Regions from separate parts of the Desulfonatronum parangueonense genome, predicted to be linked through region 2. Evidence: predicted binding sites of a transcription regulator. Region 2 holds the regulator's gene; each other region holds the start of a gene.

Evidence for each region. The regulator sigma-54, encoded in region 2, starts transcription at its own class of promoters, with help from an activator protein. The targets are predictions, from matches to a motif close to CTGGCACGGNNNNTGCTT.
Region 1: flgB (flagellar basal body rod protein FlgB) is a predicted target of sigma-54. The motif match lies at 3,787-3,804, and genes of this name have one in related genera.
Region 3: nifH (nitrogenase iron protein) is a predicted target of sigma-54. The motif match lies at 5,522-5,539, and genes of this name have one in related genera.

Annotation. Positions count from the first base shown of each region.
Region 1 is NZ_BAAHXH010000003.1:3,701,406-3,708,733, reverse strand. Features, by position in the region: gene fliG (flagellar motor switch protein FliG) at 1-764, opposite strand, end outside; gene fliF (flagellar basal-body MS-ring/collar protein FliF) at 757-2,364, opposite strand; gene fliE (flagellar hook-basal body complex protein FliE) at 2,489-2,794, opposite strand; gene flgC (flagellar basal body rod protein FlgC) at 2,853-3,290, opposite strand; gene flgB (flagellar basal body rod protein FlgB) at 3,290-3,700, opposite strand; gene ACYQ15_RS16570 (tetratricopeptide repeat protein) at 4,027-4,590, shown strand; gene ACYQ15_RS16565 (hypothetical protein) at 6,181-6,588, shown strand; gene ACYQ15_RS16560 (ParB/RepB/Spo0J family partition protein) at 6,585-7,328, shown strand, end outside.
Region 2 is NZ_BAAHXH010000003.1:28,186-35,513, reverse strand. Features, by position in the region: gene ACYQ15_RS00660 (PTS sugar transporter subunit IIC) at 1-639, opposite strand, end outside; gene ACYQ15_RS00655 (PTS sugar transporter subunit IIB) at 677-1,150, opposite strand; gene ACYQ15_RS00650 (PTS sugar transporter subunit IIA) at 1,163-1,582, opposite strand; gene rapZ (RNase adapter RapZ) at 1,608-2,552, opposite strand; gene ACYQ15_RS00640 (PTS sugar transporter subunit IIA) at 2,533-2,982, opposite strand; gene hpf (ribosome hibernation-promoting factor, HPF/YfiA family) at 2,987-3,532, opposite strand; gene rpoN (RNA polymerase factor sigma-54) at 3,664-5,100, opposite strand; gene lptB (LPS export ABC transporter ATP-binding protein) at 5,167-5,892, opposite strand; gene ACYQ15_RS00620 (LptA/OstA family protein) at 5,889-6,407, opposite strand; gene ACYQ15_RS00615 (LPS export ABC transporter periplasmic protein LptC) at 6,450-7,010, opposite strand; gene ACYQ15_RS00610 (hypothetical protein) at 7,133-7,328, shown strand, end outside.
Region 3 is NZ_BAAHXH010000003.1:1,675,455-1,682,782, reverse strand. Features, by position in the region: gene ACYQ15_RS07660 (GNAT family N-acetyltransferase) at 1-294, opposite strand, end outside; gene ACYQ15_RS07655 ((2Fe-2S) ferredoxin domain-containing protein) at 322-621, opposite strand; gene nifK (nitrogenase molybdenum-iron protein subunit beta) at 704-2,083, opposite strand; gene nifD (nitrogenase molybdenum-iron protein alpha chain) at 2,206-3,813, opposite strand; gene ACYQ15_RS07640 (P-II family nitrogen regulator) at 3,872-4,246, opposite strand; gene ACYQ15_RS07635 (P-II family nitrogen regulator) at 4,243-4,602, opposite strand; gene nifH (nitrogenase iron protein) at 4,659-5,483, opposite strand; gene ACYQ15_RS07625 (LeuA family protein) at 6,066-7,205, shown strand.

The sequences.
Region 1 (7,328 bases), 3.7 Mb from region 2:
TTGAGCAATTCGCGAATGCTGCGATCGTCCAGCTGCTTGATGTCCTCGAACACGAACATCAGCTGACGGATATCTTCGGCCAACTGAGTGGACTCTTCCTCGATGTCCGAAAGGACCTCTTCTTCCGTGCTGCGATCCACGGCATTGAGGATCTCCGCAACCGCGGGGATGCCCCCGACCTTCTTGCCCTCGCGACCTCCCATGGCAATCAATTGCCGCTCCAGGATTCTGCCCACTTCCACCAGCATGTCTTCGGGAACAGCCTCCAGCTTGGCCAGACGGATCAGGACCTCCGCACGCACGGCCGTGGGCATGCTCTGGAGCAGACCCGCCGCCTGTTCCGAATCCAGATGCCCGAGAATCAAGGCCAGGGTCTGGGGATGTTCATTGCGCAGGATCTGGGCCAGCATCTTCGGACTCACGTTCTCCAGGGACTTGAACGGCGCCGGACCGGCGTCCAGATCCAGTGAATCCAGGACGTATTTGGCCGTATCACTGTCCAGCCCCTGCAACATCCGTCGCACCCGGTCCGGACTGCTGACAAGCATGTTCTCGCCCAGCGACAGGATCTGGTTGAATTCCCGGAGCACGTTCTCAACCATTTCCTTGGGAACCGTGTCCATTTCGACCATGGCCTTGCTTACCCGGGAAATTTCCCGCCGGTCCAGGTGCTTGAACACGTCCACGGCATACTTGTCGCCCATGGCCAGAAGCAGGATGGCTGTCTTTTGGGTGCCGGAAATTTTTTCAGCCACGTCAGGCATTCTCCTCTTTCAACCAGATCTTGAGCACGTTGATGCTTTGCTCCATGTTCTTCTGCAACAATTCTTCGGTCTGCTGCTTCAGCTGCTCCATGCGCCGCTGGGCCAGAACTGTTTCGCTCTCCATCGCCTCGGCCTCTTCCAGGGCCATTTGTTCCATATCGCCGCTGGGCAGACCTTCCACCGCCGAATCGTCCTGCTCGGCGACACGGGGCCGAATCATGGCCAGAACCACCGGTCGGAGCACCAGGAGCAGGAAAAGCAGAACCAGCAGAAAATTGAGTATCGGCTTGCCGAACTGCCGGCCGTAATCCAGGATGATGTCCGCCAGTCCCGGCGCAGGAAGAACTTCCGGGCCGCCGAAGGAAATGCTGGAGACCTCCACGCTGTCCCCCCGCGCTCCGTCATAGCCGATGGCGTTGCGCACCAGCTGCTCGATGCGCTGCAGCTCCTCAGCGCTCCGGGGGATGAAAATATGGCCCGAGCCGTCAGGTGACGCTTCATAGGTGCCGTCGACGATAACCGCAACACTAAGCCGCTGCAATTGCCCCATGGGCATGATGATCTGCTGCTCCTCGCGATCGATCTCGAAATTGATCGTGGAAGACGAGCGCATGCTCTCTTGGATCGTTCCCTGTCCCGCGAAGCCCTCGCCGCGAAACTGCGGTTCCGGCACTCCGCCGTCCAGGTTGGACTGCCCTGAACTTGTTTCATCGCTTTTTTGTTCGCTGCGGACCACGGCGCTGTCCGGATCAAACATTTCCCTGCGAATGGTGCGCTGACTGAAATCCAGATCCGTATTCACCTTGGCTATGACCTGGCCGTGTCCGAACAGCGGAATAAGCATCTGATCGATACGGCGCTCCAACGTCTGTTCCAGCTGCAGCTTGTACTCCAGCTGCGTGCTGGACAGTCCTTCGAAGGTATCCGATGCCCTTGGCTGATAGAGCACCCGGCCGCTGGTGTCCGACACGGTGATGTGTTCCGCCGTCAATCCTTCCACCGCGGAGGTTACCAGATTGACGACGCTCTGAATCTGTCGGGATTCAAGGCGGGCGCCCTGGCGCATGGTCAATATCACCGCGGCTGAGGGCGGACTTTGTTCTTCAATGAACAGGCTGCGATGCGGAATGACCAGATGGATTCTGGCGCTGTCGACTTCCGGAAACTCACTGATGGTTCTGGACAATTCACCTTGCAGCGCCCGCTGGTAATTGATGCGCTGGATGAAATCCGTCTGCCCCAGCTTGACGTCGTCAAAGATTTCAAAACCAAGCCCTGATCCGCGCAATGCCCCTTCTCCGGCGATCCGCAAGCGAAGTTCATGCACCCGATCCATCGGAACAAGGATTGTTTGGCCGTTGTCCGTCAATCGAAAGGGCTCGTTGGCGGCTTGCAACGTACTCACCACCCGGTTGGCATCCTCCGGAGCCAAGCGATCATAAAGCACGGCGTAGTCCGGTCTTCCCATCCAGTACAACAAAAGAAAAAAAACAAGGACCATGGAAAAGGCCAGTCCTCCGACCATGATGCGCTGAGAAACGCTGGAATCATTCCAGATGAGGAGAGCTTTGGCTTTCAGATTTTCCAGAAAGGGAGGCATGGTCTTTTCTCCGGATCAGGGGATTATGGTTTGAAATCGACAATCAAGGCAATCAGCGGTCCGTCAGGAATTACAGGGTACGAAAAACAGCACCCGACGCTCTTCAGGCTGCATATACCTTGTCTCAGAAGGGCATGCGCATCACTTCCTTGTAGGCTTCCATGAGCTTGTTGCGTACCGCGGAGGTCATGCTCATGGATAAACTTGCCTTCTGCATGGCAATCATCAACTCGTGCACATTCTGGTTTTCACCTGCGGCAAAGGATTCGATCATTCCAATGGATTCCTGACGCAGATTGTTCACGTTGCGCAATGAATCCTGAAGCGTGGAGGTGAATGACTTTGTCTCGGTATGGGGCTGAACGGTTTCGGGGCGCGGCATTTTTGCCGCTTGAGCGTACGCCTTCAGGGCGATGGGTGAAATGGCCATTTATTCCTCCAAATGCAGGGATGCTCATCGTTGCTGTGATGGACAGTCGTAACGCAGGTTACCTGCCCAGTTCCAGAGCCTTGTTGAACATGGCCTTGGCTGAGGAAACCGTGGCGGCGTTGGCCTCGTACGTGCGCAAGGCCGTCATCATGTTCGCCATTTCCTCAACCACGTTGATGTCCGGCAGGCTGACGTAGCCCTGCCCATCCGCATCAGGATGGCCCGGATCATAAACCCTTTTCAAGGGCCGTTGGTCCGTGACGATTCCGCTGACTTTCACGCCCTGCACCTCCCGCTCAAGCTCGGAACGCATGGCCTTGGTAAATGGTGAATCCAGGGGGGTGGACTGAAAGACAACGCTTTTTCTGCGGTATGGTCCGCCTTCAGGGGTCCGAGTGGTATTCACGTTGGCCAGATTCATGGATATGACGTTCAAATGCGTCCGTTCGGCACTCAATCCGGAAGCACCGATATCCAGTGCGGTCATGAAATCCATTATTTGCCTCCTTCCATTATCACTGTCTTCAATCCTTCAAAATTCTTCTGCAACGTTGTAATCAGCGTATTGTAGAGCAACGTGTTCTTGGCCATGGTTGTCATCTCCTTGTCCAGATCCACGGCATCTTCCCCCTGCGTTACGCGCGGCTTGAGATCCTTTATGAAATCAGCGGAAAAATTTTTGGCATCGAATTCCGCCGGCATGTGTCCTGCGTTGGTTCGGGTCATCTTTCCCCGGGCATCCAATCCCAAAGCACGCTGCAGATCTTCCTCGAATTCCAGCCTGCGGGCCTTGTAGCCAGGCGTCTTGATGTTCGCCAAATTCCCTGCGACGACATTTTGACGTTCAAGACGCATATCAAGAACCTTCGCCTGAAGATGAATATGTGAACCGAACAGGCTTTTCACGTTGTATTTCCTCCATTTTCTTCCACTGTGCCATGACTGTGACACTTGGGTTGCGTGACGATCCAAACGTGGTTTTCGTCCGGAATTAGCAACTCCCGTTCCAAAAAAACGCTCGCAGCCATTTGGCGTTCCCAGTGCAATCTGCCGCCCCATGCGCCGACTGCCGAACCAACAATTAGCGACCGCTATCGGCGTCTTGTCTCTCCAGGAGGCAATCATTGCAGTCCATAATTGGCATGAAAGATGCTTATGCCAAGAAAAACAGTCAGAATTAAGACAGGAGCAATTGTTGAAGAACCCATTATCTATACAGAGGAGATACCATCATGACCAGCCATCTTGATTATGAAATCAACAAAGAACTTGGAGAATGTTATCTGTTTATGGGCGAGCTGGACAAGGCGGAGCAGTACTATGAAAAAGCCGCCAACTCCAACGGTACGCATCCCGATCCATACCTGGGACTGGCAACGGTTGCTGTCCAACGTGGTCACCTTGAGAATGCACTCAGCCTCTACAGGCGGGCGACTGAAATTCAATCAACTGATAAATCACTTGCGGGCATGGCTTTGGTGGAGATGGAGACCGGCGCCATGAATGATGCATATGAACATTTTTCCCAGGCCCTGGAACTCAACCCCGAAAACCTAGTGGCCCTCTACGGGCTGGTCCAGGTTGCCCACAGCCTGAACTGCCTGGACAAGCTCACCGCACCCCTGGAAAATTTCCTGGAACTCAACCCGGACAAGGCCGAAATACGCTTCACCCTTGCAGGCGTTCTGATCAAGCTCGGCAAAGTCACTCAGGCCAAGGAACAGCTTGAGCGGTGCCTGGAAATCGACCCGACCTACGATCCTGCCAAGGAACTTCTTCTCGAGATGGCTCAATAAACCGATCCTGTATTGCTCCTCTGCGGACCATTGGGACGCCTGATTCTGTTACTGGCGTCCCAATGGTGAAGGTATTAGTGATCAGCTTGATGGAGTTTCTACGTTACCAATGTATGATGCGGCCTGTGAAATTCCTCGACGGATCAAAAATCAGTCCGACAGCCTGACATGACCATATCGTCCAAAGAAACCACAACCTGAATTGATCGATTGAGAATCCAAGTAAGCCATTCAGGCCAATCTGAGGTTAGATTTTTGACTTTATGCCAGAACAATTCCCGCTCAGTGAGCAGGTAGACTTAATTTTTTAAGTTTTTGGCAATTTTAATATTTTTTTAGCATTTTAACGTTTTTTGGACGCAATACTCCTGTCTTATTACTACCAAGCACCAAGCTCTGAATTATGTCCAGAGTAAACGCGCGGGTGTAATGTCCAATAAAAAGCTGCACTCTTTCCAGTGACCAAGTCACATAATTTTTTAAGAATCGTGCCACCCAGAGCCAGTATATCGCGCTCATTTTCCCTGCTCGGTCACAGATTTTTTACAAATCCAAGTTCGCGATCAGTTCAAAAACCAACATTCAAGCTATCCAAGCCAGCCGTAGGACGCATCAATCCCTCGACTGCCGTACGCCGATCCGAAGACTTCGAACACTTTCAGGCTTTTGTCCTACGCCCAGGCGTAGCTGTGATGCAGGCCGTTCAGCCAGGAATACGACACCAGCTTACGGCCAGCAAAGCCTTGTGTCAGAACGCGACTCGAGCATTTCTCTTGGGCACGTGACTTTACCGGAGGGAAGCCAGCCTTGGCCATATTGACACTGCCACCCCAGACCGGACCCATGTGAGTCAGTTTGGATGAAATCCTGGTGTGGCGGAAGTGGTGCTTGTGTATTTCCTTCCTTTTTTTTCTTCCGTATCTTCTTTTTTCTCTTGTGTGTGCAAACACACTCGATTTACTTCCTGTTTTTCTTCCGGTTGATATGACGGTTCGGGTTGCTTGCCCCTGACCATCTGACTTCGCCGCACACATGGTGAGGCATAAAAAAGGCTCGGAGTCTGAACCCTCCGAGCCTTCGTCGTGGTCAACCGCTAATGACGGCAGCCCACACTTTCCACTTCCTTTGATACTCCGGCTGTCGTTTCCTTGCAAGGCCGGAGGTCGTCACCATCGTCCCGCTCATCACTGTACCATGCCGACGTTGTCGGGTGAAATTTTGCGTTTGCCGGTCTTGCTGGCGAGGGCAGGCCTTTTGCTGCGCACGTTGCCGATCCGAGGCCAGGCGCGAATCGCTCAATCGTTATCAGAGGCGATACCGCAAGACGCGCAAGGGTAAGGCGCAGCACTGTCTTGGCGAGAGACGTCGCCGGTTGAAAAAAAAATCAAAAGGCATGGATGATCAAGGTTCACCACCTTTGGGCGGTTGCGTTAATCTCCCTTGCAACCTTGGTCCGGGAACCGAAAACAGCGGACCGAGGGCGGGCTATCTCCCGCATCGTTGCCGATTTTGCGGTGCTGCCGGAGAGATAGTGAAGGGGTTTTGGGTCAGGGGCGGCAGGATGCGTCCTGAAAACCACAGGAGGGGACCATGGTGGAAAAGAGAGTGATCAATGCGCAGCGTCAGCGGAGCATTCAAGGCAGCTTTGCCTTCATCCAGCATCGTTTCCTGCGCGACGGCTTCTGGCAGAAGCTGTCCGTGCAGGAGCTGGTTTTGTATTTTTTTCTGATCCTCGTCGCGAACGACAAAGGCCTGTCGTACTACAGCTACGAGAAAATCCTCGCCATCACGGGGCTGAACCTGGATGAGTACATTCAAGCCAGGGACGGGCTAATCGACAAGGATCTGCTGGCCTTTGACGGACGCCTGTTCCAGATCCTCTCCTTGCCGGTGAAACCGGTGGGTCGAGAGTCTCGTCATGTGTCCATTCAGGAAGAACAGTACGCGAAGAACCTAGCCGGGGCTCGGCGCATCCGGCAGGCGGTTCAGGGCAGATGAAAAGCTTTTCCCTGTCTCTGGACCAGATCGACATGCGCCTGCTTCCCTTGCGCAGGCCGCCTCAGGTCGCGGTTGGGCGCATGACCGACGCCCTTAGGAAGCAAGGGCAACTGACTCCGGCCATTGTCGCGGACAAGGTGCTGGTGGACGGCTTCAAGCGGTATGCCGCGTCCCAGGCTCTGGGACGTGACCGCATCGAGGCCATGACCATTGATGCGGACCTAGTGCGGGCCAAGGCCATGACCTTGCTCTTGAATCTCGGAAGATCCCCAAGCCTTGTCCAGGAGGCCCTGCTGGTCAAGGAACTGGTGGAGGTCGACGGATTGAGCCAGACCGAGGCCGCCTCACTCCTGGACAGACACAAGAGCTGGGTCAGTCGGCGGCTGCTGTTCATCAATTCCCTGGGGCCGGAGATCATCAAGGACATCCAGCTGGAACTGCTGCCCCCAGGGTCCGGTGTGCATCTGGCGCGGTTGCACACCTGCAACCAGCCGGACTTCTCCGCGGCCATTCAGGGCCATCGGCTCAACGTCGGCGAGGTCCGGACTCTGGTTGATCTGTGGTCCAAGGCCAAAGACCAGGAACTCAAAAAATACCTGCTCCACGATCCCAGGCAGGCCCTTGCTGTGCATCAAGAACAGCAGAGCGTGCAAAAAGTCTTGAACCGTCTCTGGAAGATGTTCGCATCCTTGGAAAAAAACCTTGCTCACCAGGAACACTGCCGGTCTGCCCTGGAACTG
Region 2 (7,328 bases):
CCCGCCGGCCAGGAACACGGCCACGAACAAAATGGCGTAGACCCTGCGCGAACGGAGGGAAAGCAAAGCTCCGATGGTCCCAAGCACCCAGATCAACGGCCATGTAATCGGAAGAACCAGGACACGACCGCGGACATGATGCAAGAGCCAGTCGGTAAGCGGTATGAGCACGACCATGACCAGAACAAAGGCAAGCAGGTTCAGCATGCACAGCGGGAAGAAAGATTTGCCGACAAGACTCGGCATGGGGACGGAATGTTCCCTTCCAGCTCTGGTGGACAGAAGCATGCGCGTGTATTCGACATTCTGACGTCGCCGATGGGCATGCTCCAGCTTGCTGCCCAGAAATGCCATGGGCAGACACAGCAACATCAGCATGAAAACCGCGGGCGGCTGGGTAACTTCAAAAGTGTGGGCGAGGGCCAAAGTCGTGAGCAGGGCAAAGGGCCCATGAGGAGGAATGTATGTTCCGATGGGAAACAGATCCAGAAAAAAGAGTTCAAAAAAGACCGCTGCCGGCAACGCCGTTTCCCAGTGTCCGGTCACGGCGGCCCAGATCATGCCGATCACCAGGGGCCGATCCAGGAACCCGATGTTCAGCCCGAAACGGGCCAGGGAAAAAAGCACAAAAAAAAACACGCAAGTGCGACCCAGGCCAGGGAGTTCAAGTCAAAGCTTACCATGTCGCCTTGACCTGCGTGGAATCATTGGGCACGCAGCGGAAATCAAGCTGAATGCCCCGATTGCAGAAGGACTTGAGGCATCCGATGTCCTCGTTGCTCAAGGCCACATGCGGGCAGAGCTGCTGCTTGCCCGGTGAATAGTGCAGGTTGCCGATGTTGACCGTGGTCAGCGCGAAACCGTTTTGCAGAGCCCGCTGGACGTCTCCGCAGGTGGCGAAAAGGACGAGAATGCCGCCGCGTTGCCGTCTGGACTGACTACACTGATCCAGAAATTTCGCTATCCTCTCCACTGTGGTAAACAGCAATTCCACGTTTGCGGGCACGGCCAACCGGATAATCTCTTGCCGCAAATCGTCCTCGGCCAACTCGTCATTGACCACGACGATGCTCTTCGCTCCCAGATAGGGAACCCAGGCTTCAATGACCTGCCCGTGAACCAATCGATTATCAACTCGCACCCAGTTCATGACGGTACCGAACTATCCTTTGGCCACCTTGCTGCGCAACAGATCTCCGGCCACGACAATGCCCTGGGACCCGGCGGCTTTTGCCTCCTTGGCCAGATCGGCCAGGGGCAGCTTGCGTGAACCCAGCACTCGCAACAGCATGGGCAGATTGACGCCGGTGATCACTTCCAGTTGATGGTCGTTCTTGTTCAGCAGGGAAAGGCTCAGATTTGTCGGCGTTCCTCCGAACATGTCCGTGAGAATGACGACTCCTGGACCATGGTCGGCGCTTTTAACGCTTGCCTTGATCTGCGAGAGGGATTTCTCCACCTCCTTGGTCACATCCACGCTGACGAAATAGCAGTCTTGCTGCGGCCCAAGAATCAATTCCGCTGCCTTGAGCAGGTATGCCCCATACTCGGTATGGGTAACGAGTACGACTCCGATCACCATGTTCTCCAAATGGTTGCGGCTGGGTTCATCCCAGATCCAGGTGGCGATGTTCAATGGTCACGACAAATCCCGTGGCCTGCAAGGAGGCCAAAAGCGCCTGGGATACGGCAACGGATCGATGCCGCCCTCCCGTGCACCCCAGGGCCAACGTCAGACGATAGCGCCCCTCGGCGGCATAAAGAGGCAACAGGTATCGCAAAAAATCATCGAAACGGTCAATGAATGCTTTCCCGGGATCATGCTGCAGCACGTACCGGGCGATGGATTCGTCCAAGCCTGACAGAGGCCGCAACTCCGGATCAAAATACGGATTGGGCAAAAAACGAAGATCAAAGACCAGATCCGCTTCCAGGGGAACGCCGTACTTGAAGCCGAATGAAATGAGGTGGATCCGCATTCCTTCGCCGGTTTCCTTTTCCAGAGGCCACTTTTCCTGGATCACCCGACGCAGATCGTGAATTGAAAAATCCGAAGTGTCCACCACCAGATCAGCATGGCTCCGCAGGCCTCCCAGCATGATCCGTTCCTGAAAAATGGCCTGGTCCAGCCCCATGCCTTGCGCTTCCAGGGGATGGGGCCGCCTTGTGGTGGCGTACCGCCGGATGAGTACCGCGTCCCGGGCCTCCAGAAAGACCAGCTTGAGGCTGATCCCGGCCTGATCCATCTCCTGAACGAAGTTTTCCCATTGCAGCGCAAAATCAGGCAGCCGAACATCCAGCCCCAGAGCCACGCCGGGATAACGATCCAGCTTCATTTTCTCGGCCAGCGTGACCAGTTGCCCGGCCAGTCCGGCCGGAAGACCGTCCACACAATAGAAGCCGAGATCCTCGAATACGTTCAAGACCGTACTTTTACCGGCCCCGGATTGGCCGGTGACCATCACCAGCGAGACATCATGTTTGCCGCGGAGATGTTGTTCAGGCTGTTCCGGCGCCTGTCCAGGTGGTTGCTCAGGCTCTATGGAGTGCATCCCAGAAATGATCCTTGTCTTGGGCTGTGAGGAAGGCGTGCCGAAACTCCTCGTTCTTCAGCAGTCTAGTGATGGAAGCCAGGATGCGCAAATGCATCCCGGCCACATGTTCCGGGGCCAGAACCATGAAAAAAATATGACACGGTTTGTAATCCAGGGCATCGAAGTCAACCCCGGAGGAGCTGCGGCCGATCACGAGCACAATCTGCTCAAGCCCCTCCAGTTTGCCGTGGGGTATGGCGATGCCGTCGCCGATGCCGGTACTGCCCAGGCTCTCACGATCCCGCAAGACCCGGAACGCGGTCTCGGCGTCGAAGCCCGGCCACTTCAAGGCCAGGGCGGAGACCAGCTCCGCCAGGACCTCTGTCTTGTTCCGGGCCTGCAGTTCGGGAAGGAGCAGGTCCTTGCTTAAATATTCCCGGAGGATCATCAGGTTAGATTCCCGGATCAATCAAGCCGAAATCGCCGCTTTTTCGGCGATAGATAACGTTCACGCGCTCAATGTCCGCGTTGAAGAACACCAGGAATTCGTTGCCCAGGGTTTCGAGCTGCATGGCTGCTTCGTCCACGGACATGGGCTTGGGCTCGAAATTGTCCGTTTCCGTGATGGTCTGTTCACGCTTTCCGGTTTCGTTCTGGGTGAAGGAGATCACATCCACCCTGGCGGATTGGCCTTTCTGGCCGCGGCGGTGGTCCTTGCTCTTCTCCTTGATCTTGCGAACCTGGGCCTCCAGCTTGTCCAGAACCAGATCAATGGTGGAATACATGTCTTCGCTCTCGCTGGTCGCGGAGAAATGCATGTCCTTGCCCGTCAATATGACCTCCGCCATGTGGCGGTATTTTTCCACCGAAAGATTCACCGCGATCTCACCATCATCGTCCGGGCGCAAATATCGGTTGATTTTATCAAAACGTTCACGTGCATACCCTTTGAGGTGATTCGACGGCTCAAAATTCTTAAACGTGAATGTGATTTCCATGCAGACACCTCCAGGTAAAGGGTTCAAGGTTGACTATGTGGACAAGGCGCAATGGGATTTTGCCAAGGTGTTGATGGAGCTTCTCGTTTCAGTGCGACAAGGCCGGAATTCGACTTCGGGACCATTTCGGATCAAAAAATCGATTTCCGTTTGGACGACGAGTCGATGTTCAGTGCCATACGATACTTGGCAACGGTTCGGCGGGCAATGTTCACCCCCAGGGACTTTTTCAGCAGCTGGGAGATCAACTCATCGCTCAGCGGCCGTTTAGGGTCCTCCTCGGATATCAGTTTCTTGATTTCCGCCTTGACGCTTTCCGAGCCGGCCTCGCTGCCGTCATCCATTCCCAATGCGCTGTTGAAGAAAAATTTCAATTCAAAAATGCCGTGCGGCGTGTTCATGTACTTGTTCGTGGTAATCCGGCTCACCGTGGATTCGTGCATGCTGATGTCCAAAGCCACGTCCTTCAGAATCATCGGCTTCAGATGAGTCACGCCGTGACGGAAAAATTCCAACTGAAACCGGACAATGCTTTCCGCGACCTTGTACAGGGTCCGCTGGCGCTGATACAGACTTTTCATCAGCCAGTGAGCGGAACGCACTTTCTCCTGGATGTACTCTTTGGCCCCCTTCCCATGGATGGCCATGTCCTTGGCATAGGCCTCATTGATCATCAAGCCCGGTATTTCGTCCTCGTTCAGGACCACGATAAAATCTTCGCCTTGTTGATGCACATACACATCCGGGCTGGTAAACTGCGGATCATCGTTGTTGAAGCTCTTCCCGGGCATGGGATCAAGCCGTTGAATGCATTCCAGGTACTCCCTGATCTCATCCATGGTCAGCTTGAACTTCTTGGCCAGAGGCTTGTAGCGGCGCTTTTCCAGTTCCTCCATGTGATCCTTGACGAGAGAAACCAGCACGGGATCATCCAGCCCCAATTCCTCCATCTGAACCATCAGGCATTCCCGCAGGCTTCGGGCGCACACTCCGACAGGATCCAACCGTTGCATGATCCGGAGCACCTTTTCAGCTTCCTCGACACTGCACTCCGCCATTGCCGCAATCTCTTCAATGGGCTCGCACAGGTATCCCACTGAATCAAGATTGCCAAGGATCACGTTGCTGATGTCGAGCTCACTTTGCGACAATGCCGAAAGCCGCAATTGCCAGGAGAGATGGCCGATCAAGGTCGACTTGCCCGCCAGCCTGGCTTCAAAACTCATTCCTTCTTCAGGAACTTCCCAGTCCCTGCCTTGCATCTGTCGGCTGACACTGGAAAATTCCCCAAGATAGTCCTGCCATTCCGGGTCATGCAGTTGTCGTGGCTCTTCAACATTGACGGATTGAAAACGCTCCTCGGCAGAATCTTTCTTCTCCACCTCCATGACGGCCTCGTCGAGGCTTTCCGGAACAATCTCCAAAACCGGATTTTCCAACAACTCCTGTTGAATGCTTTCAACCAGTTCCATCCGGGAAAGCTGAAGCAACTTGATGGCCTGTTGCAGCTGGGGTGTCATCACCAGTTGCTGCGTCAGCTTCAGCTGCTGGCGTAATTCAAGAGCCATGCCCTACCCTCGATGTTGAATGCATTTGAGCAGGGAAATCTTGCGTGCACAAGGCAAAACGCGTGATCATAGACAAAAATCCTCACCAAGATATACTTTTCGAGCACTTGAATCCGCAACGATTTCCTCCGGCGAGCCCTCGAAAATGGCTTTCCCTTCGAAAACAATGGAGGCTCTGTTGCAAATTTTCAAAGTCTCACGGACATTGTGATCTGAGATCAGCACCCCAATGCCCCGTTCCTTAAGCGATGTCACGATGACCTGAATATCATCCACCGCAAGTGGATCAATACCCGCAAATGGTTCATCCAACAACATGAATTTTGGATTGCGGATCAGGGCGCGGGCAATCTCCAGTCTTCGACGTTCCCCGCCGGACAAGTGCATGGCCTTCTGATCCGCCAGTTTGGAGATCCCAAGTTCTTCCATCAGGGCTTCGGCTTTCTTGTGCTGCATGGAGCGGGAAAAATCAGTGTACTCCAGAATGATCTGCAGGTTTTGCAGGACAGTCAATTTTTTGAAAACCGAGCTTTCCTGGGGCAGGTAGCTCAACCCCAGCCGGGCCCGCTCATGCAGCGGACACGTCGTAATTTGCTGCCCGTCCAGTTGGACGGATCCGCCCGAAGGTTTGATCACTCCGACCAGCATGTAAAACGTGGTGGTTTTGCCCGCGCCGTTGGGCCCCAGCAGCCCGACGATTTCTCCCTGTTGCACACGAACCGTGATTCCGCGGACCACCTCTTTCTGGCCGAAGGCTTTCCGCAGATCCTTGCCGATCAGAATCGAACTCATTGCCCCCCCTGCTCGCGGGGCAGCATGAACACGCCCTCCACTCTCCGATCCTTGCGTCCCTGCACGTCTACCTCTTTTTCCTGGACGTTGAGCGTGATTACATTGCCTTCCAGCTTGGTACCCCCGTCTTCCACAATGGCATTGCCCTCCAGACGCAGCACCCCCAGGTCAACCCAATAGGTAGCCATATCCCCGTGACCGATCCGTTCTTCATGCTTCAAAAAAACCTTGCCCAGGGCGATCATTTTCTCAATATCCACCTGGGCTTCCATGTCCTGTTCCGCGGACACGTCTTCCGGACGATCCTCCCGGGGCAGGGTGCGCAAAAAAATCAGCAGCCGTTCCGAGCGAAGTTGAAAATTCGGCCTGTCCACATGGACGTTGCCGATGAACTCAATCTGGTGATCATGGTGATCATAGCGCAAACGCTCAGCTGTGATCCGGGTGGGCACGGCCTCCTCGTCATCCGCCCTGCTCCATGTGGCGAAGGCCATGACCGCGACAAGGCACAACAATACCGATTTCCAAGCCACGTTCAATGGGCGACGAACAGCCACTTACAACCCTTTGGCAAAATTGTTTTTGGCAATGATAACCTCCACGCCGCCTTCGGCATTGACCACCCAGGTGGTCAGATCGACATCCCCTTTTTCGGAACGCAATTGCAATCCTTGCCGGTCCAGAAGGATGTCTCCGGACAAAAAGATGGTGTCGTCCACCTGAACAAATATGGCTTCCCGGGAATTGAGATAGGTTGGCCCGTATTCCATATGCACTCCGGACCAGAGCCGGATATCACTGGAGGCTTGATCCACCTCGCCCAGGGGCGCGTTCACGATGACCGGAACATCCTTGCCCACCAGATTTTTGGTGATGTATGGAGAATTCAGCAGAACCACCTGCTGTCCCTGGTCATAGGAGGCCGAATGCGCCTTCAAGGTCCAAAGCATGCGCCCCTGCTGTCCCAATCGCATTTCCACGCCGCTCATGCTCACATCCACGTCCACATCCTCAGCCATGGGACCGATGGTTCGCCGCTCCTGTTCCGAGTTCCTGGAAAAAACGAAAAAAAACACAACCAGCAGGCAGACAATCCCAATAAGTATTTTTCGATGCATGGATCCTCCAACTTGGATCAGATCGTTTATCTATAAATTTGAGACGCGTGCACGGTCAAAGCCCGGTCCTCAGAGCAAGCTTGGCGTTGCAACGTTGGGCAAGAAAAAACTGAGTACAATAATTGCAAGATAAAATCGAGTACCGCGGTAACTTGCGCAATTACGAGCAATTGATGCCTCGCCGCCAAATCGGCGTTTCAGGCCGTCATGAAGGGATCGAAGTTTTTTTTGAACCGAATGCGTTCCAACGCCTTTTTTTCGGCTCCATTGAAACTGCCTATAGCCACGTCTGGATAAACGGTCAAATGAATGCCTTGC
Region 3 (7,328 bases), 1.6 Mb from region 2:
GCCGCGCCCTCGCCGGCGGGCGGCCACCACCACATCCTCCACCAGGCCGACCCGGCCGCCTTCGGCCGTGGAGACGAGGGTCTGGAATGAGCACATGCCGATGGCCTGGTTGTTCTCTACGGCCACGAGGATTCGGCGAGAGGTCGGATCCTGCAGCATCAGGGCGAGCCCCTGATGCTGCAGGGCGGGGTCGGGCTGAAAATCCGCTTCAATGGCGAACAATTCACTGAGCAAAGCAACCATTTCCGGAATATCTCCAGAGGTCGCGGTTCTGATGGTCACTGATGCGGACATGGCTTCTGTTTTTCGGGCTGCTACAGGCTACAGCAAGAATTCTTCCGCCGGCCGGCCTTCTTCCAGGCCGTCCAGAATGGCGTCCACGGCGTCTTCACTGTCGATTTTGCCGAACCACCAACCTTCCGGATAGACCACCATGACCGGGCCGTTTTCGCACTGTTTCAGGCAACCGGTGCTGGTCACCAGCACGTCCAGGTTGCGGTCCAGAATCTCCTCGTCAATATAGGGCAGCAGGCCGATGGTACTTTTGTGGCAGACGCCCTTGGGTTCGCCTTTGGTCCGGAAACTGGCGCAGACGAACAGGTGATGTTTCGGTTTTTCCACGGATTATTCTCCTTTATCACGACAAATGCGGAACCAGGTCGCAGGGGCGAGCGCGAGGATTGCCCCTGCGATGACAAGATTGTTAGAACGCAAGTTCAAATTTTTCCTCGTCTGCATCCCGGTCGATGCGGGTCAGCAGGGCGTCCAGGATTTTTTCCAGCAGCCGCAGGCCGCCCTTGTAGCCAACCGTGGGAAAGTACTGGTGACCCACCCGGTCCAGGATCGGGAATCCGTGGCGGATCAGCGGGATGTCCTCGTCCCGGGCAATGTACTTGCAGTAGGTGTTGCCGATGAGCAGGTCCACGGGATCGTTCTTGATCCACTGGTGCAGCATGAACATGTCGCCGTGGGCCTTGATATTGACCGGAAACGGGCTGTCGGCCGTGATTTCCTTGATCCGGCTCTCGAACTTCTTGCCCGGCGTGCCGGTGACGATGTGCACCGGGCACATGTCGATGGACGTCAGGAATTCGGTCAGGGCGATGATCTGGTCCGGATCCCCGGTCAGGGCCACCTTTTTGTGATAGAAGTACTGGTGCATGTCCGAGATCATATCCACCAGCTGGCCGCGTTCGTGGGTGATCAGGTCCGTGACGTGGCGGCCGGAAATCAGGCGCAGGGCGTCAATGAACCGATCCGTGGCCTTCAGGCCGATGGGCAAATCCAGAATCTTGCAAGGCACCTTGAATTCGGTGTCCAGAAATTTTGCCCCGTCGGCGGAAGCCCACTCACCAAGAGCCAGGGTGCCCACGGAGTCCGCGGTAGATCGCAGTTCCTCGGTGGTCGTGCCGCCCTCCGGAAACATTTTGTATTCTCCGGTCAAAGGGCCGTTGAGCACTCCCGAGGTGTCCGGAACAACGATGGTCTTGACCCCCATGGCGCCGGCCAGGCGTTTGATTTCCTCCATGTCCGAAGGTTCCACGAAGCCGGGAATGATGTTCACCTTGCCGTTCTTCTTGCCGGTCTTGGCGGCAAAACCTTTCAGGATTCCCTTGACCATGTTCGAGAAGCCCGTGACGTGGGACCCCACGTAACTGGGGGTGGAGGCGCTGACGACATGTTTGCCTTCGGGAATCTTTCCGTCCTGGCGGGCTTTTTCCGTAATCTGCGGCACGTCGTCGCCGATGGTCTCGGACAGACAGGTGGTGTGCACGGCTATGACGTCCGGCTCGTACACCGTGAAAATATTGTTGATGGCCTGGACCAGGTTGGCCTGGCCGCCGAATACGGAAGCACCTTCCGTGAACGAGCTTGTGGCCGCGGAAACCGGCTCCTTGTAGTGCCGGGTCAGGGCGCTGCGGTGATAGGCGCAGCAGCCCTGGGAACCGTGACTGTGGGGCAGGCAGCCGTGAACCCCCAAGGCCGCGTACATGGCCCCCACCGGCTGGCAGGTCTTGGCCGGGTTGATGGACAGCGCGGAGCGCTCCTTGATTTCAGTCGGCGTATGTCGAAGCAGCGTCATAGTATTCCTCTCTTTATCCTTTCGCTGTCATGCCACGGATAACAATTGATTGATTCTCCAACTCCCAAATCCAACTACCGATTTCCAACTCCATGTGTTCGACCTCTGGCCACTGGCCCCTGTCACTCCCAGACATACGTCGCGGACAGTTCCGGCTTTTCCTGCCAGGGCGCCTTCAGGTAGGACCAGACCTTGCTGTTCACCATGCGGTCGATGTCCTGGTAGAAGTTCACCGCGCCCTTGAATCCGGCATAGGGCCCGCCGATATCGTAGTTGTGGAGCTGCTTCAGCGGGATGCCCAGCTTCTGGACGGAATACTTTTCCTTGATCCCGGCGCAGAAGATGTCCGGTTTCATGATCTCGATCAGCTTCTCGGCCTCGTACTGGTTCAGGTCGTCGATCACCAGGGACTTGTTTTCCATGTCCGGAATCATCCCGGCATATTCCTTGAATTTGAAACCCGCTTCCTCCAGTCTCTTCAGCTCTTCAGGGGTCTTGCGCGGATTGTAGTTCTCGGTGCACGGCTCGATTTCCAGTTCCTCGATGTTCCGGCTGTCCGCGTCGATCTTGATGTCCGGGATGACGTGCCGGCCTTCGTAGTCGTCGCGGTGGGCGAACTCGTAGCCCGCGGAGATGGTCCGCATTCCGATCTCGTTGAACAGCTCCTGGTAATGATGGGCCCGTGATCCGCCCACGAAGAGCATGGCCGTCTTGCCTTCGGTCCGGGAGCGCACATCCGCCATGACCTGCTTCACCTCGGGCATTTCCTCGGCGATCACGGCTTCCACGCGCTGGGTCAGCTTCGGCGAATCGAAGTACTGGGCGATCTTGCGCAGGGATTTGGCCGTGGCCTCGGCGCCGATGAAGTTCACCTTGATCCAGGGAATCCCGTATTTGGTCTCCATCATTTCGGCCACGTAGTTGATGGAGCGGTGGCACATGACCGTGTTCAGGTCCGCGGTGTGGGACGTGGCGAACTGATCGTAGGTGGAGTTGCCGCTGAAGGTGGAGACAACGGTGATCCCGCACTTGTCGAAAATCCGGTCGATCTCGAAGCCGTCCCCGCCGATGTTGTATTCCCCCAGCAGGTTGATCTTGAACTCGCCGACCTTGATCTCTTCCTTGGTGCCCACCACATGCTTGAAGATCTGGTTGTTGGCGATGTGGTGGCCCGCGGACTGGCTGACGCCCTTGTATCCCTCGCAGCTGAACCCGAAGACGTTGATGCCCAGTTCCTCTTTCATTTCCTTGGCCACGGCATGGACGTCGTCGCCGATCAGACCCACGGGACAGGTGGAGAAGATGGCGATGGCCTTGGGATGGAACAGCTCGTAGGCTTCCTTGATGGCCTGCTTGAGCTTCTTTTCTCCGCCGAAGACGATGTCGTTCTCGTTCATGTCCGTGGAAAAGGCGTAGGGCATGAAGTTTTCATCGGCATCCGTCTCGGCGTGGGTCTGATTGCGCCGGGTCAACCAGGAATAGAATCCGCAGCCGATGGGGCCATGGGTGATGTTCACGATGTCCCGGGTCGGGCCGAGAATGACGCCCTTGCAGCCGGCGTAGGTGCAGCCGCGCATGGTGATGATGCCGGGAATGGTGCGGATGTTGGCGCCCATTTCCGGAGTGGACGCGCCTTCGGCTTCCTTGACCATGATCTGCTTGGCCCGCTTCTTGGCAACCTTGGTCGGGTATTTTTTCAACAGATCCTGCACTAGGTCGGCGGGATCCATCTGAACAACTTTTTTCTTTTTCGTAATGGTGCTCATGCTTCCTCCAGCTTGACCGAACTTAGTCGATGGATTTTGCGCCTCGCTCGCCGGTGCGGACTCGGACGGAGTCGAACACCGGAGCGACGAATATTTTGCCGTCACCGGGTTTGCCGGTCCTGTTCACTTCCATGATCGTATTCACCACGTCTTCCACTTGATTGTCCTCGACAACCACGGTGAAGACCCGCTTGGGATACAATCTGCCTTTCTCGCCCAGCAGCTCGGCGGCTTCCTCGTAGCCTTTTGCCGCGCCCTGGAGCAGGGCCGAGTTGATCAACCCCTTGCCCCGGCCCTGGGCCTCCAGGGCGAAGAATGCCGGGACTCCCGCTTCGGCCAGGGCTTCCTTGGTCTTGTTGACCATGTTCATCCGAATGACCGCGGTTATTTCCTTCATACTCCGACCCCCTTCAGGTCCGCTCCTTCGGTCTCCTTGACTCCGGAGCTGATGGTGTACATTTCCTCCACCGGACTGAGAAAAATCTTGCCGTCCCCGAAGGCGCCCTTTTCACCGGAGCGGGCGGCTTCCATGATCGTCTTGACCACGAAATCCTTGTCGTTCTCGCCCACCACGCTCAACAGCAGCACCTTGGGAATCTCGTCGTAGGTGATCTCGCCGATCTTGATGCCGCGCTGCTTGCCGCGGCCGGCCACGGAGAACTTGGTCACCGCCGGGTACCCGGCATCCATCAACGACTTCAATACGCCATCCGCCTTCTCGGGCCGCACTATGGCTCTGACCATGATCAACATTGTTGCTTCTCCTTTGAATTGCGTGTTGTTCGGCTTGCAGTGCCCAAAATCAACCGTTAGTTGGCGATGCCGTAATCGATGAGCAGCTTTTCCAGTTCATCGATCTCGAGGGGTTTGGGCACGACGAACATGTCGTTGCCGTCGATTTTTTTGGCCAGGGTGCGGTATTCGTCGGCCTGGGCGTGCTCGGGGTCGAAGTCGATGACTGTCTTGCGGTTGATCTCGGCCCGCTGGACCATGTTGTCCCGGGGTACGAAGTGGATCATCTGGGATCCTAGCCGCTTGGCTAGCTGCAAGATCATCTCCCGCTCATTGTCCACATTACGGCTGTTGCAGATCAGTCCACCCAACCGCACGCCGCCTGCCTCGGCAAACTTGACGATGCCCTTGCAGATGTTGTTGGCCGCGTACATGGCCATCATTTCACCGGAAACCACGATGTAGATTTCCTGGGCCTTGCCTTCACGGATGGGCATGGCGAATCCGCCGCAGACCACGTCGCCCAGAACGTCGTAGAAAACGTAGTCCAGGTTCTTGTCTTCCTTGTAGGCGCCAAGCTGCTCCAGGAGGTTGATGCTGGTGATGATTCCCCGTCCGGCACATCCCACGCCGGGCTCCGGACCGCCGGATTCCGTGCAGACCGTCCCGGCATAGCCGCCCAGAAGCACGTCATCGAGTTCCACGTCCTCGCCTTCCTCCCGCAGAGTGTCCAACACCGTGCGCTGATGCAGTCCGTGCAGCAGCAGACGGGTTGAGTCGGCTTTGGGATCGCAGCCGACGATCATCACCTTGCGACCCATCTCTCCCAATGCCGCCACGGTATTCTGCGTAGTGGTGGATTTTCCGATCCCGCCCTTTCCATAAATGGCAACCTTGCGCATGCGTTCCTCCCGATTGAAGTGTTGAGATGGAAGGCATAGGGCAAGGAGCGTGCCAGGGGTGGATTTGTGCTCAAAAAATTGAAATTTAACTTCATTATTTCAATAGATTGATTTCATGCTGAAGGGGTTTCCCATCTTCAAGAAAACTCGACAAGAACGAATGACATATTTGTATGCTGGTACAAAAAGGAATGTATGAATGTCGGAAGCGAGGAGATGCGAAACGCGCCGAGGGGAGATGAACAGCAGGTCAATCTTTGGGGAGATGCAGCATCATGTGGCTCATGAATGCCCTGGGCGATCCATGATTTGCGGGTGTACAGAGGTCCGGGGTGGAAGCGTGTACCGGCTAGAGAATCTCTGTTGGCACCGAAGATGCTCTCAACTCCTCAAAGACTGTGATATAAGTAAAGGGTAACTACCCAGCTCATCCGAGAAAAAACGGACTGGATACCGGCCTTCGCCGGTATGACTGAACCTGGAAAGACATTGGTACAATACGTCATCCCGGCGTAGGCCGGAATCCAGCGCTGGCAAGTGAGCACGGGGTATGTGCTGAATATTGCCATAAAGGAAGGAACAATGCTCATCGACAGCACCTTGCGCGAGGGAGCGCAGATGTTTGGAGTGTACTTCACGGACGAACTGCGGCGGCGCATCCTGACAGAACTTGTGCGGGCGCGGATCGAGGAAGTCGAAATCGGTTGGGTCGGCCAGGAAGGGCTGCCGGAGTTGCTGCGGCATGGCCGCTTGGTGGACCCTGAGGGGCGAACGTCCTTGACGGTCTGGTCGCCGCTGCGTTCCCGGGACCTGCGGGCATTGGCCGAGCAGGGCGTGCGGAGAGTCCATTTCGGGGTTCCAGTATCGGATGCACATATCGAAAAGCGGCTGCACCTGGACCGGGCCGGGCTTCTTGAACGTCTGCGGCGAGTCCTTGAGGACGCGGCCTCCTTGCAATTCGACTTCCTGAGCATCGGCCTGGAAGACATCTCCCGCGCGGACCGGGAGTTTGCCCTGGAAGCGGCGAAATTGGTGCGGGAGTGCGGCGGACATCGAGTTCGGCTTTCCGATACCGTCGGTGTGCTCACGCCCCTCGAAACAGCGGAACTCGTGCGGTTGTTCGTCGAACAGGCCGGGCTGATGGTGGGCTTTCATGGTCACAACGATTTCGGAATGGCCACGGCCAATGCGATCACCGCATTGGCCGCCGGGGCGCATTGCGTGGATGTTTCGGCTCTGGGCATCGGGGAGCGGGCTGGAATCGCGGCCCTGGAGGAAGTCAGCGCTCACCTGAATGTCCGGAAAATGGTCGGATATGATCAAGCGGGAATTCTCAACCTTGCCCGGATGGTCGGCGAAGCGGCCTGCATTCCCGTTGCCCGCAACAAGGTCCTCCTGGGACAGGATCTTTTCGCCTGTGAATCCGGCCTGCATCTGCACGGTCTGGCCGCGGACCCCGCACTGTTCGAGCCATTTGCCCCGGAGGGCATCGGTGCTCATCGAAAAACAGCCGTGGGAATGAAATCCGGAACCGCGGCTGTGGCCGAGGCTATCCGTGGGCTCGGCATCATCCTGCCTCGCCGGGATATCGAGGATCTTGGCAAGCATGTCCGGGAGCTTTCCGGTCAGCTCGCCAGGCCGCTGCGGGACGACGAACTGCTGTTGCTGGCATCTTCAAGGCATGAACATCAAGATGATCAGTTCACAATCACCATCAACTAAAGCAGCATGGCCCGCAAACTGAACAGAAGAAATCTGAACCGCCCGCTTCGGTCGAGGCGCAAAGGTCGTCAAGAGGACATCACCCAGACAATACGAATTTCTACGTATCGAAGAACGTTTCGG